Regions from separate parts of the Vreelandella sp. 21 genome, predicted to be linked through region 3. Evidence: predicted binding sites of a transcription regulator. Region 3 holds the regulator's gene; each other region holds the start of a gene.
What was found. The regulator sigma-54, encoded in region 3, starts transcription at its own class of promoters, with help from an activator protein. The targets are predictions, from matches to a motif close to TGGCACNNNNNTTGCTNT.
Positions count from the first base shown of each region.

Region 1: speB (agmatinase) is a predicted target of sigma-54. The motif match lies at 1,545-1,562, and genes of this name have one in related genera.
Region 2: ACN06F_RS17240 (urease accessory protein UreD) is a predicted target of sigma-54. The motif match lies at 1,524-1,541, and genes of this name have one in related genera.

Region 1 covers NZ_CP194673.1:3,398,300-3,401,559, reverse strand. The annotation lists gene ACN06F_RS15525 (sigma-54 interaction domain-containing protein) at 1-1,411, opposite strand, end outside; gene speB (agmatinase) at 1,611-2,561, shown strand; gene ACN06F_RS15515 (YjiH family protein) at 2,697-3,260, shown strand, end outside.
Region 2 covers NZ_CP194673.1:3,812,024-3,815,283, forward strand. The annotation lists gene ACN06F_RS17230 (PepSY-associated TM helix domain-containing protein) at 1-201, opposite strand, end outside; gene ACN06F_RS17235 (hypothetical protein) at 221-502, opposite strand; gene ACN06F_RS17240 (urease accessory protein UreD) at 600-1,484, opposite strand; gene ACN06F_RS17245 (metal ABC transporter solute-binding protein, Zn/Mn family) at 1,960-2,922, shown strand; gene ACN06F_RS17250 (metal ABC transporter ATP-binding protein) at 2,946-3,260, shown strand, end outside.
Region 3 covers NZ_CP194673.1:2,353,686-2,356,945, reverse strand. The annotation lists gene rapZ (RNase adapter RapZ) at 1-169, opposite strand, end outside; gene ptsN (PTS IIA-like nitrogen regulatory protein PtsN) at 244-714, opposite strand; gene hpf (ribosome hibernation-promoting factor, HPF/YfiA family) at 719-1,027, opposite strand; gene ACN06F_RS11100 (RNA polymerase factor sigma-54) at 1,125-2,540, opposite strand; gene lptB (LPS export ABC transporter ATP-binding protein) at 2,646-3,260, opposite strand, start outside.

The sequences.
Region 1 (3,260 bases), 1.0 Mb from region 3:
AAGCACTCAGACCATAACGCTGAAGCCTGCGTACCACGCTGGATTGGCTAATCCCCAGCCGTTCAGCGATGGCGTACGTGCTAGGGAGCGTTTTGCTCAACGCTTCCAGTGTTTCGCGTTCTAGTCTGGCTAGGTACTGCTTTAGGGTTTCCTCTGGTGCTAAGGCGGCGACTAACGAAGAGGTTGAAGTTTGCGCTAGATTAGCAGGGGGCTGCTCCGTAAAGGGGTGAGGACTAGGTGCTTCAATTTGATCCGTTGGGCTGGATAGCCAGGCTCTTTCTAGCCAGTTTTCAAGCTCGCGGACGTTACCTGGCCAGTCGCTTCCCATTAACGTTGACCATACTGGGTTGCCCAGGATTTTTTGTCGCCCATAGCGTTGGTTAAGGCGTTTCAAACAGGCTTCCACGAGATCAGGAATATCTTCTCGGCGGTCGCGTAAAGGGGGAAGCGTGACCGGTATGACGTTGAGACGGTAGTAAAGGTCCAGACGAAATAGGCCCGCTTCTACTTGTTTAGCTAAATTCTGATTCGTGGCGACAACTAAGCGAAAGTCCACTTTGCGCGGTCGTGTATCGCCTAACCGGGTAAGGCTTCCGTCCTGGATAACTTTTAGCAGTTTGGTTTGCATTAGTAAGGGAAGCTCACCGATTTCATCGAGAAACAGCGTGCCACCTTCTGCTTGCTCTAATAAGCCTGCTTTTCCTTGGCGAGCCGCGCCGCTGAACGCGCCGGGCTGATAGCCAAACATCTCAGACTCAAATAAGTTTTCGGGAATGGCCGCACAGTTAACCTCAATAAAGGGATGGTTATGGCGTTGGCTCCAACGATGCAACTGTTTGGCAAACGCGGTTTTTCCCACGCCCGACTCTCCCAGCATCAATACATTAGCGTCTGAGGGGGCGACCCGTTTGAGAAGCAAGGCGACTTCACGCATAACGTGGCTTCGCGCCTGCAAGTTATCCAGCGCGTCGTCCAGCGCTTGCTCCTCGGCATCGGGGGCTGCTTGGCTACGTTTTAAGTGCTCACTAAAGCGCTTCTGGAGTAGTGCATATTCGTCTTGTAGGAGCTGTAAATCGGTTAAGTCTCTGGAGCGGCTGATAACACGCTCCAACTTTCCATTCACAAAGACAGGGTAGGCTTCAGCAATCACACGGCGTCCGGTGCCTGTTACCTGCATAAGTTGGGCTGGCTGGTGGGTGCGCATCACTTCTAAGGTGATGGATGGCTTCAAGATGCCTGCTTGCTGAAGCTGATAAACGCTATTGCCTAGTAGCTCTTCCCGGGGCGCACCATAAACAGCCTCAGCACCGGGGCTAATATCAAGCACTCGACCCTCTCCGCTGACGATAAAGAAGTGATCGTTGGCGGTTTCCACAATGGTTTTTAGCACGCACTTATCGATTTCACTCATAGCGATTGTCTCTTGAGCAACCTGTGATTCATTTTTGCATCGATGATGCATATATGACTTAAGTGTACGTGATTTTGATTCATTACTGCATCGATAATGGCTGAAAGCCCTATTGTTAGGGCGTTTAGAGACTTGGCATGTTCTGTGCAATGTAGTTGTTATTCAGCGCTACAACATGAACAACGCCAAGGAGATCTGTATGTCTGATTTTAACCAGCCGCTTGGGGGCAATAGCATGCCGCGCTTTGGTGGGCCAGCCACCATGATGCGTTTACCCACCCAGGAAAGCGCCGCTGGCTTAGATGCTGCTTTTATCGGTATTCCAATGGATATTGGTACGTCTAACCGCCCTGGTACGCGTCTTGGTCCACGTCAGATTCGTGATGAATCTCGCATGCTTCGACCCTATAACATGGCTACCCGCGCCGCCCCGTTTGAAAGTTTACAAGTGGCCGATATAGGTGACGTGCCCATCAACACGTTTCACCTGCCCAAAAGTGTGGACATCATCACGGCCTTTTATGATGACGTGCTTAAACACAACTGCATTCCGCTGACGTTGGGCGGCGAACACACCCTGACACTGCCCATTTTACGTGCCATTGCCAAAAAGCATGGGCCAGTGGGGCTGATCCATATTGATGCCCATGCCGATGTGAACGAGCACATGTTCGGTGAGCCGATTGCCCATGGCACGCCGTTTCGCCGTGCCCAGGAAGAAGGCCTGTTAGCCCACGGCAAAGTGGTGCAAATCGGCCTTCGTGGTACCGGTTATGCCGCCGAAGATTTTGATTGGTGCCGAAGCCAGGGTTTCCGCGTTGTTCCCGCTGAAGAGTGCTGGCATCGCTCGCTTGCTCCCTTGATGGAAGAAGTGCGCGAGCAGATGGGCGATGTGCCTGTCTATATTAGCTTCGATATCGATGGCTTGGATCCTTCTGTTGCGCCAGGAACGGGAACGGTAGAGATGGGCGGACTGACCTCAGCGCAAGGGCTAGAAATTGTGCGCGGTGCGGCAGGCTTGAACATCGTCGGCTGTGATCTAGTGGAAGTGTCGCCTCCTTATGATCCCAGCGGTAATACCGCATTGATGGGCGCCACACTGCTGTACGAAATGCTCTGCGTGCTGCCGGGCGTGAAACACAGTGATTAAGCTGTCCTGAAATAGCTAATAAATAAAAGCGCTTACCTGACAAAGCGCTAATGGTCAGAGAAATGGCAGGCTGCTTATTGCCTGCCAGGACGCCACCAGCCCACCTCCAATAATCACTTCTAATAGGTGAACCGTATGTCTTTCTCTCAAGTAAAATTGGATGATGCCGAGCCGTCGGCTCCAATTCACCGTGCCCATTTGCTGAAGTTTTTGATTCCCTCCTTAATTGGCGTCCTCTTGTTTTTGGTGCCTTTTCAAGTGGGAGGAACGATTAATATTGGCATGGGCCTAATGGCCGATGGGTTGCAGTCGCTGCTTGGTTCTGCACTACCTGCCATTGCCATGCTAGTCCTATGTCTGTCCGTAGTGATAACGCTTTACGTTAAAGTGGCAAAGCCTAACTGGGCGCAACGTGGGCACTTTCAAGAGATGTTTGACGTAGACACTATTTGGGTAGTGATGCGCATCTTAGGTGCCATCTTTGTCGTCATGACCTTTTTCCAAGTCGGCCCAGAATTTGTGACGGCACCGTTTACTGGCGGCGTAATGCTCAATGATTTGGCGCCGGTGCTACTGACGTTCTTCTTCTTTGCGGCGATTCTGCTACCGTTTTTGGTCGAATTTGGTTTTATGGAATTTATCGGCACCATGGTGCGTAAGCCGTTTCGGGTGATTTTTAATCTTCCTGGACGCAGCGCT
Region 2 (3,260 bases), 1.5 Mb from region 3:
TGAAGCGTGTTCAGCAAGATAGTGCTGCCAGTAATCAGCCAGACGTCGGTTGTCCCACTCAGCGTTCGCGACGACACTCGGTAGTTCGGGCTGCATCCATAACGAAATACTCTCTTTGAAGTAACTCAGAGTGCCCGTCAGAAAAACGGCAAACAGCAGCCAAGCAGCTAACAAGCCGCACCATGTGTGCAGCTGAGCCATGTTACGCCTCACGCTGCGCTTAGTGGATGCCATAGGTAGCCACCAATAGAAGGCCGCAAGCGGCGAGACCGATAGCCCCCCAAAGGCGTATCAAACTCGGCGTGATAAACGACCAAGTCGCCACGCCCGCCCAAATAATGAAGCTCCCCATCATTCCGATACGCAGAGACATCATGATATCTAGCGGTAAGCCAAGCGCTGCCACCGAGAACAGTGCAGCGACTATATAGCCGCCAAGCGTCGCGGCCAGGATGCGTAAGATCAGCAGCCAATAGGAAGAGGATAAGACGTTGAGCAGCATGGTGCATCTCGGTGCAGGTCACAAACTGCCATTTTAATGCAAAAGGTTTTCATTTGCATTAGTGGTAATAACTTATTTAGTACCTGCTGCATAACGTTTAGGTTAACCAGATGCGCGGCGTGTGGGCGGCACGAGCGATCCAACGCGGGCGCAGTAAATGCCAAGCCTGCTCACACAGCGCCCAGGCTTCATTACGTGAGTTTCCGAGGTAACGTAATAACAGTACGCCCTGGCGAACGGTGACCGCCCAACGCGGGTTGTCCGGCAGCGCTTCGCGTAGTGCATCAATCGCCGCACCGGCATCTTCTAAACCAACCGCCCACAGCGTGGCTTGCACCGTGGCTCCCCCCTGCCCCCAGCGCCCATTAAAACGCGGATGTGCAGGGTCTAATGGTTGGCGTTCAAGCCACAGCGGCTTGCCATCTAGGGTTAAACGAAAGTGCTGCTCAATGCGGCCTGTCACATAGGGAATTTCACTGGCGGGGCGGCCTAGCGCCATGATTTCCCAGCCCAGGCAGCGGGCACTGCGATGCAACGCAATATGCGTTCGCTGAGTGCCTTTGGAGCCATCAAAGGCAATGGTTTCCTGAGGCAGCCATTCAAGGGTGCCGCCATCTGCCACGTTAAGTTCAGTCTGTTGGTTCCAGGCGACGCCCTGGCTGTCCGCTTTATAAAGCTTGTTAGCCGCAGGCGTGGTGAGTAGCGCGTGGGCACCACGCTCGATGTGGGCGCGAATCGTCAGGGCATCGCCACTGACTAAACCTCCGGGTGGATGCAGCACGTACACATGGCAAGCTTCCGTGCTGCCTTCTGGGTAAAACGGGCGCTGTACGCGTAGAGGCCCTTGGTGACGAGCCTGCACCAACCGGGTAATACCCTCACGGTTAGCAAAACGCAGCGCCAGCGATGCCGCCCAGTGGCGCTCGCCATCAAAGCGATGGCCTGAGCCAGCAGCAGGTGTCGCAAGTTCACACAGAGTCATGGGCGCTATCGCTTCCTGTTGGTCAATATTTCAACTTGAAATGCAAGGAATGCGCCAAAATGGTGAAGAATGCTCATACGTCGCCATAGCACCCGTATGAGATGGAAAAAGATAGTTTTCACCCTGCCCATTTCGCACCAAAAAGAGTCAACCTAAAGACAGACTGCACCACGGCTGCACACTTATGCGTTTTGCTCGCGCCGTCACGTCAGCCCGCTTGGATCGCTGGACGTACTTGGTGGCCGTATTTGGTGATCATAAGTACCGTCGGCGATATTTTGGTTCTCTTGACATTCGATGCAGAACGCCAGAAACTTAGCCAAGGCTATACTTCTTGCTTCATGCAAAATCAATGACGCCTTACCACATTGCTTAACACACATCGGTCAAACGCTTATTGATCACACACTCATCAATCCTTAACCCAATCTGTCTCAACCTATCGTTTAAGCTGGCATTCCGGCTGGGGGGAATCATGGCAACAAGATACGCAATTGCTCTGGCAAGCTTACTTCCGCTAAGCAATATCGCCTCCGCCGACGAGGCGCCGCTCAATGTAGTCGCGACCATTGGGATGATTGCCGATATCGCCCAGGAGATCGGCGGTGAGTGCGTTAGCGTAGACGCGCTGATGGGGCCAGGGGTTGACCCCCACCTTTACCAGGCAAGCGCCAGCGACGTGGCGGCGTTGCGAAACGCAGAGCAGATTCTCTACTCAGGCTATTCGCTGGAAGGCCAGCTGGGTGACGTACTGGAAAGGTTCTCCGAGCGCACACCAACGCTTGCCGTTGCTCCCGCCTCGATTGATCCCGCATCATTGATTACCTCACAGGATGTCTACGGCATCGACCCTCATCTGTGGATGGACGTTTCTTTATGGGCGCAAACACTGCCCACGCTCAACGAAGCGCTGAATGAAGCGCGCCCCGACTGCGCCGCGACGTTTGATGCCAATACCAAACGCTATCAGGCTCAACTGCTTGCCCTGCACGAATGGGTGACAGACAGTATTGCCAGCATTCCCGATGAGCAGCGTATTCTAGTCACCGCTCACGATGCCTTTAGCTACTTTGGCCGCGCCTACGATATCGATGTGGAAGGCATACAAGGCATTAGCACAGAAACGGAAACGGGTATTGCTGATATTCGCAACATGACAGATATTGTGGTGGACCGAGCGGTTCCAGCCCTTTTCATCGAGAGCACCATCAACCCGCGCACGGTTCAGGCAGTCATTGATGCCGCCAAACAACGTGGCCAGGCTGTCGAAATTGGCGGTGAACTCTACTCCGATGCCATGGGCGACCCAGATACGGTCGATGGCACTTATATGGGCATGATCTACCGCAACACCCAGCATATTGTCGAAGCACTTGGCGGTACCCTGGCACCGCTTCCCGATGAAATGAACGATTGGGCTAACGAGTGGAAGCTCTAATCACTCAACAAGGCATTGCAACAATGGCGACACCCGTAACGACCGACACGGCGCTCAGTATTCAGAACCTGACCGTCAGCTATCATAATCAGCCCGTTCTCTGGGATATTAATCTGGAGATTCCTACCGGCGTGATGGCAGGCATTGTCGGCCCTAACGGGGCGGGTAAGAGTACGCTGATCAAAAGCCTGCTGGAGCTTGTACCATCGCTTTCCGGCGAGGTCATGGTGCATGGGCGCCCCTACGCCTCACAGCGCAGACGCGTTGGCTATGTGCCGCAGCGCTCCAGCGTCGACTGGGACTTCCCTACCACCGCGCTAGATGTGGTCACCATGGGT
Region 3 (3,260 bases):
TACTTACCGCTAGTTGAGGGCGTGCCCCTTGCTCGCGAAGCTCATCCACAAGGGAGCCGAGTAACATGGCGGGCAAATTATCGATGGCACAATAGCCAAGATCTTCTAACGCTTGTAAGGCGATAGATTTACCGGACCCTGAACGGCCGCTAATGATCACCAGTTGCATAGAGTTTCTCTTGGCATGCCAATAAAAATGGAGGTAAACGTTAAACTAGTAGGCAGTGTCTAGCGGTGGACCATTTAGGTAACAGGTTGTTCACGAATTTTTGCTGTAATAAGGTCCAATAGCTCACGTTGGCTAGCCGCTCTACGAAGCTGCTGACGTGTGTCAACGTTGTTCATGATGGACGCCACTTGCCCTAATAAGGCTAAGTGCGTGTCGTCCGCCTCTTCGGGCACTAAAAGTACGAAAACAAGGTCGACGGGGTCGCCATCAATAGCATCGAAATCTACTGGCTCAGCTAACTTTAAAAAACCAGCGATAGGCGAGCTGCAGTGAGGGCTACGGGCGTGAGGAATAGCAACGCCGTTGCCTATTCCAGTGCTACCCAAACGCTCACGACCAATCAGGCGGCTGAAGACTTCTTGGCTATCTAGGCTTGGCGTGTTTTGCGCAATAAAGGTGCTGAAAAATTCCAGCACCCTTTTTTTGCTGCCCCCGGGGACGTCATACAGCACGCGCTCCGGGGGAAGAATAGTTTCCAACGTCATTGAGTTAACGCACGCCAGCGCCTTGGGCGCGAGCTTGTGCTTTTTCCTTGTGTTTAACGAGTTGACGATCAATTTTGTCCGCTAGTGCATCAATCGCAGCGTACATATCGTTGTCTAATGCTTCTGCGTGTAGATCGGCACCTGCAGCATGCAGGGTGCAGGCAGCTTGCTGGCGCTCCTTTTCAACAGATAAGGTCACTTGTACGGTGGTGATATTGTCATAATGGCGCTCAACGCGTTCCAGCTTCTCATTTACATAGTCACGCAAGGCGTCAGTCAGATCTACGTGATGACCAGTGATATTTACTTGCATTGACGTGCTCCTTATCCATCGGACTGTTCTTCGATTGTAACCCTTTTTGCGCTATTGCAAAGCCCTTAGACAGACTTTGTTCGTTAGCACTGTTTTATTAGCGTAAACGGCGGCGTTCGCTTGAAGAGGGTATACCCATCGACTCGCGATATTTGGCCACCGTTCGCCTTGCCACATTAATGCCACCCTCTTCCAATAGCGCCACGAGGCGGCTGTCTGAGAGAGGTTTCCCGGGCGGTTCATCTTGCACCAGTTTTTTGATTCGAGCGCGGATGGCGGTGCTGGAGTGACTGTCACCGCCGTCCTGGCCACTTACTTGGCTTGAAAAGAAGTATTTGAGCTCAAACACTCCGCGCGGAGTATGAATGTATTTCTGGGTGGTGACCCTGGAAATAGTGGATTCATGCATTTCTACGGCGTCTGCGATATCGGCTAAAATCAGCGGTTTCATGGCTTCTTCGCCGTGTTCCAGAAAGCCTATCTGGCGAGCTATGATTTCTCGGCCCACCCGCAGTAGCGTATCATTTCGACTTGAAAGGCTCTTGATGAGCCAGCGAGCTTCTTGGAGATGCTCTTTTAAAAATTGGTTATCTTGGCTCTTGTCAGCCCGTTTGATCAGGCTTGCGTAGTCAGGTTGAATGCGCAAGCGCGGCAATGCCTCAGGATTTAGCTCCAGGTGCCATCCTTCGTGGTCATGGCGTACGACTAAATCTGGCGTTACATAGCTGTCATCAGTGTCGCCAAAGGCACTTCCTGGGCGAGGATCAAGGCTGCGGATCAAGCGGATGACATCATCAAGCTGCTCATCATCTAGACTTAACCGCCGCTTTAGCAAACGCACATCATCCTTACCAAGCGCTTCCAGAAATTGACGCACTAACCGCTTGGCAGGCATAAGCAGCGGTGTATCTTCCGGTAGTGAGGCGAGCTGCAGCATTAAGCACTCCCGCAGGTCGCGAGCAAATACACCGGTGGGCTCAAACTGTTGAAGACGAAGCAAGGTTGTTTCAACTTCACGCTGGCTAAGGCCTTCATGCCCTTGGGCTTTAAGTCCTTCGCGAATGTCATTGAGAGGCTGGGTTAGGTAGCCGTTGGCATCCAGTGCATCGATGAGGCTTTCAGCAATGGCGTGGTCGCGTGGTGAAAAATCTGTCATGGCGAGTTGCCAAAGTAAGTGGCCATGCAAACTTTGACCAGCGGCTTGACGCTCAAAGTCAGGCCCCTCGCTGCTGGCACCATGGCTACCAAGGTCTTGATAAGTGTCTGACCAGTCACTGTCAGTTGAGAGTTCGTTAGGAATGCTTTCGGACCATTCAGCTTCCTGGTGTTCACTAACGGCCTGTTCGCCGAACTCATCTTCCTGCTCAAGCATTGGATTGGCATCAAGTGCTTGCTGAATTTCTTGACGGAGGTCCAGCGTTGATAGCTGTAACAGGGCGATGGCCTGCTGCAGCTGAGGTGTCATGGTCAGCTGTGTACCGATACGCAATTGAAGAGAAGCTTTCATGACCATCTGAGAACCGCTCGTTAATCAGAAAGCTCCACCCTAGTGCGAGTTATGGCTTGGTGCAAGTGCAATAAGTATGCCACCACTACTATTTTTTCTACAGATGGCTGTTTACAAGCGGAAATCAGCCCCCAAATAAACGTCTCTTACCCGCTGGTTGTTGAGAATTTCCTGAGGGGGGCCACTGGCGATGATATGGCCGTCACCTACAATGTAAGCAATATCGCAAATATCCAGTGTTTCCCTGACGTTATGATCAGTGATCAGCACGCCGATATGGCGCTTTTTGAGGGCTCGAATGATCGTTTTAATATCGCCCACTGAGATTGGATCAACGCCGGCAAACGGCTCATCAAGCAGGATAAAGGCAGGCTCGGTCGCGAGGGAGCGGGCAATCTCAACACGTCTACGCTCTCCGCCCGAAAGACTCATGCCGAAGTTGTCACGAATGTGCGTGATGTGAAAATCTTCCAGTAGCGACTCAAGGCGCTGCTCCCTGGCGCTACGATCGAGCTCTTTGCGGGTTTCCAGGATTGCCATGATGTTGTCGGCGACGGTAAGTTTGCGAAAAATAGAGGCTTCCTGAGGCAAGTAGCCAATACCAGCCATTGCACGTTCGTGCATGGGGGCATGGGTTAAATCAAGCTCATCAATGCCAACCTTTCCCGCATCAGACTTAACCAAGCCGACAATCATATAAAACGATGTCGTTTTGCCTGCGCCATT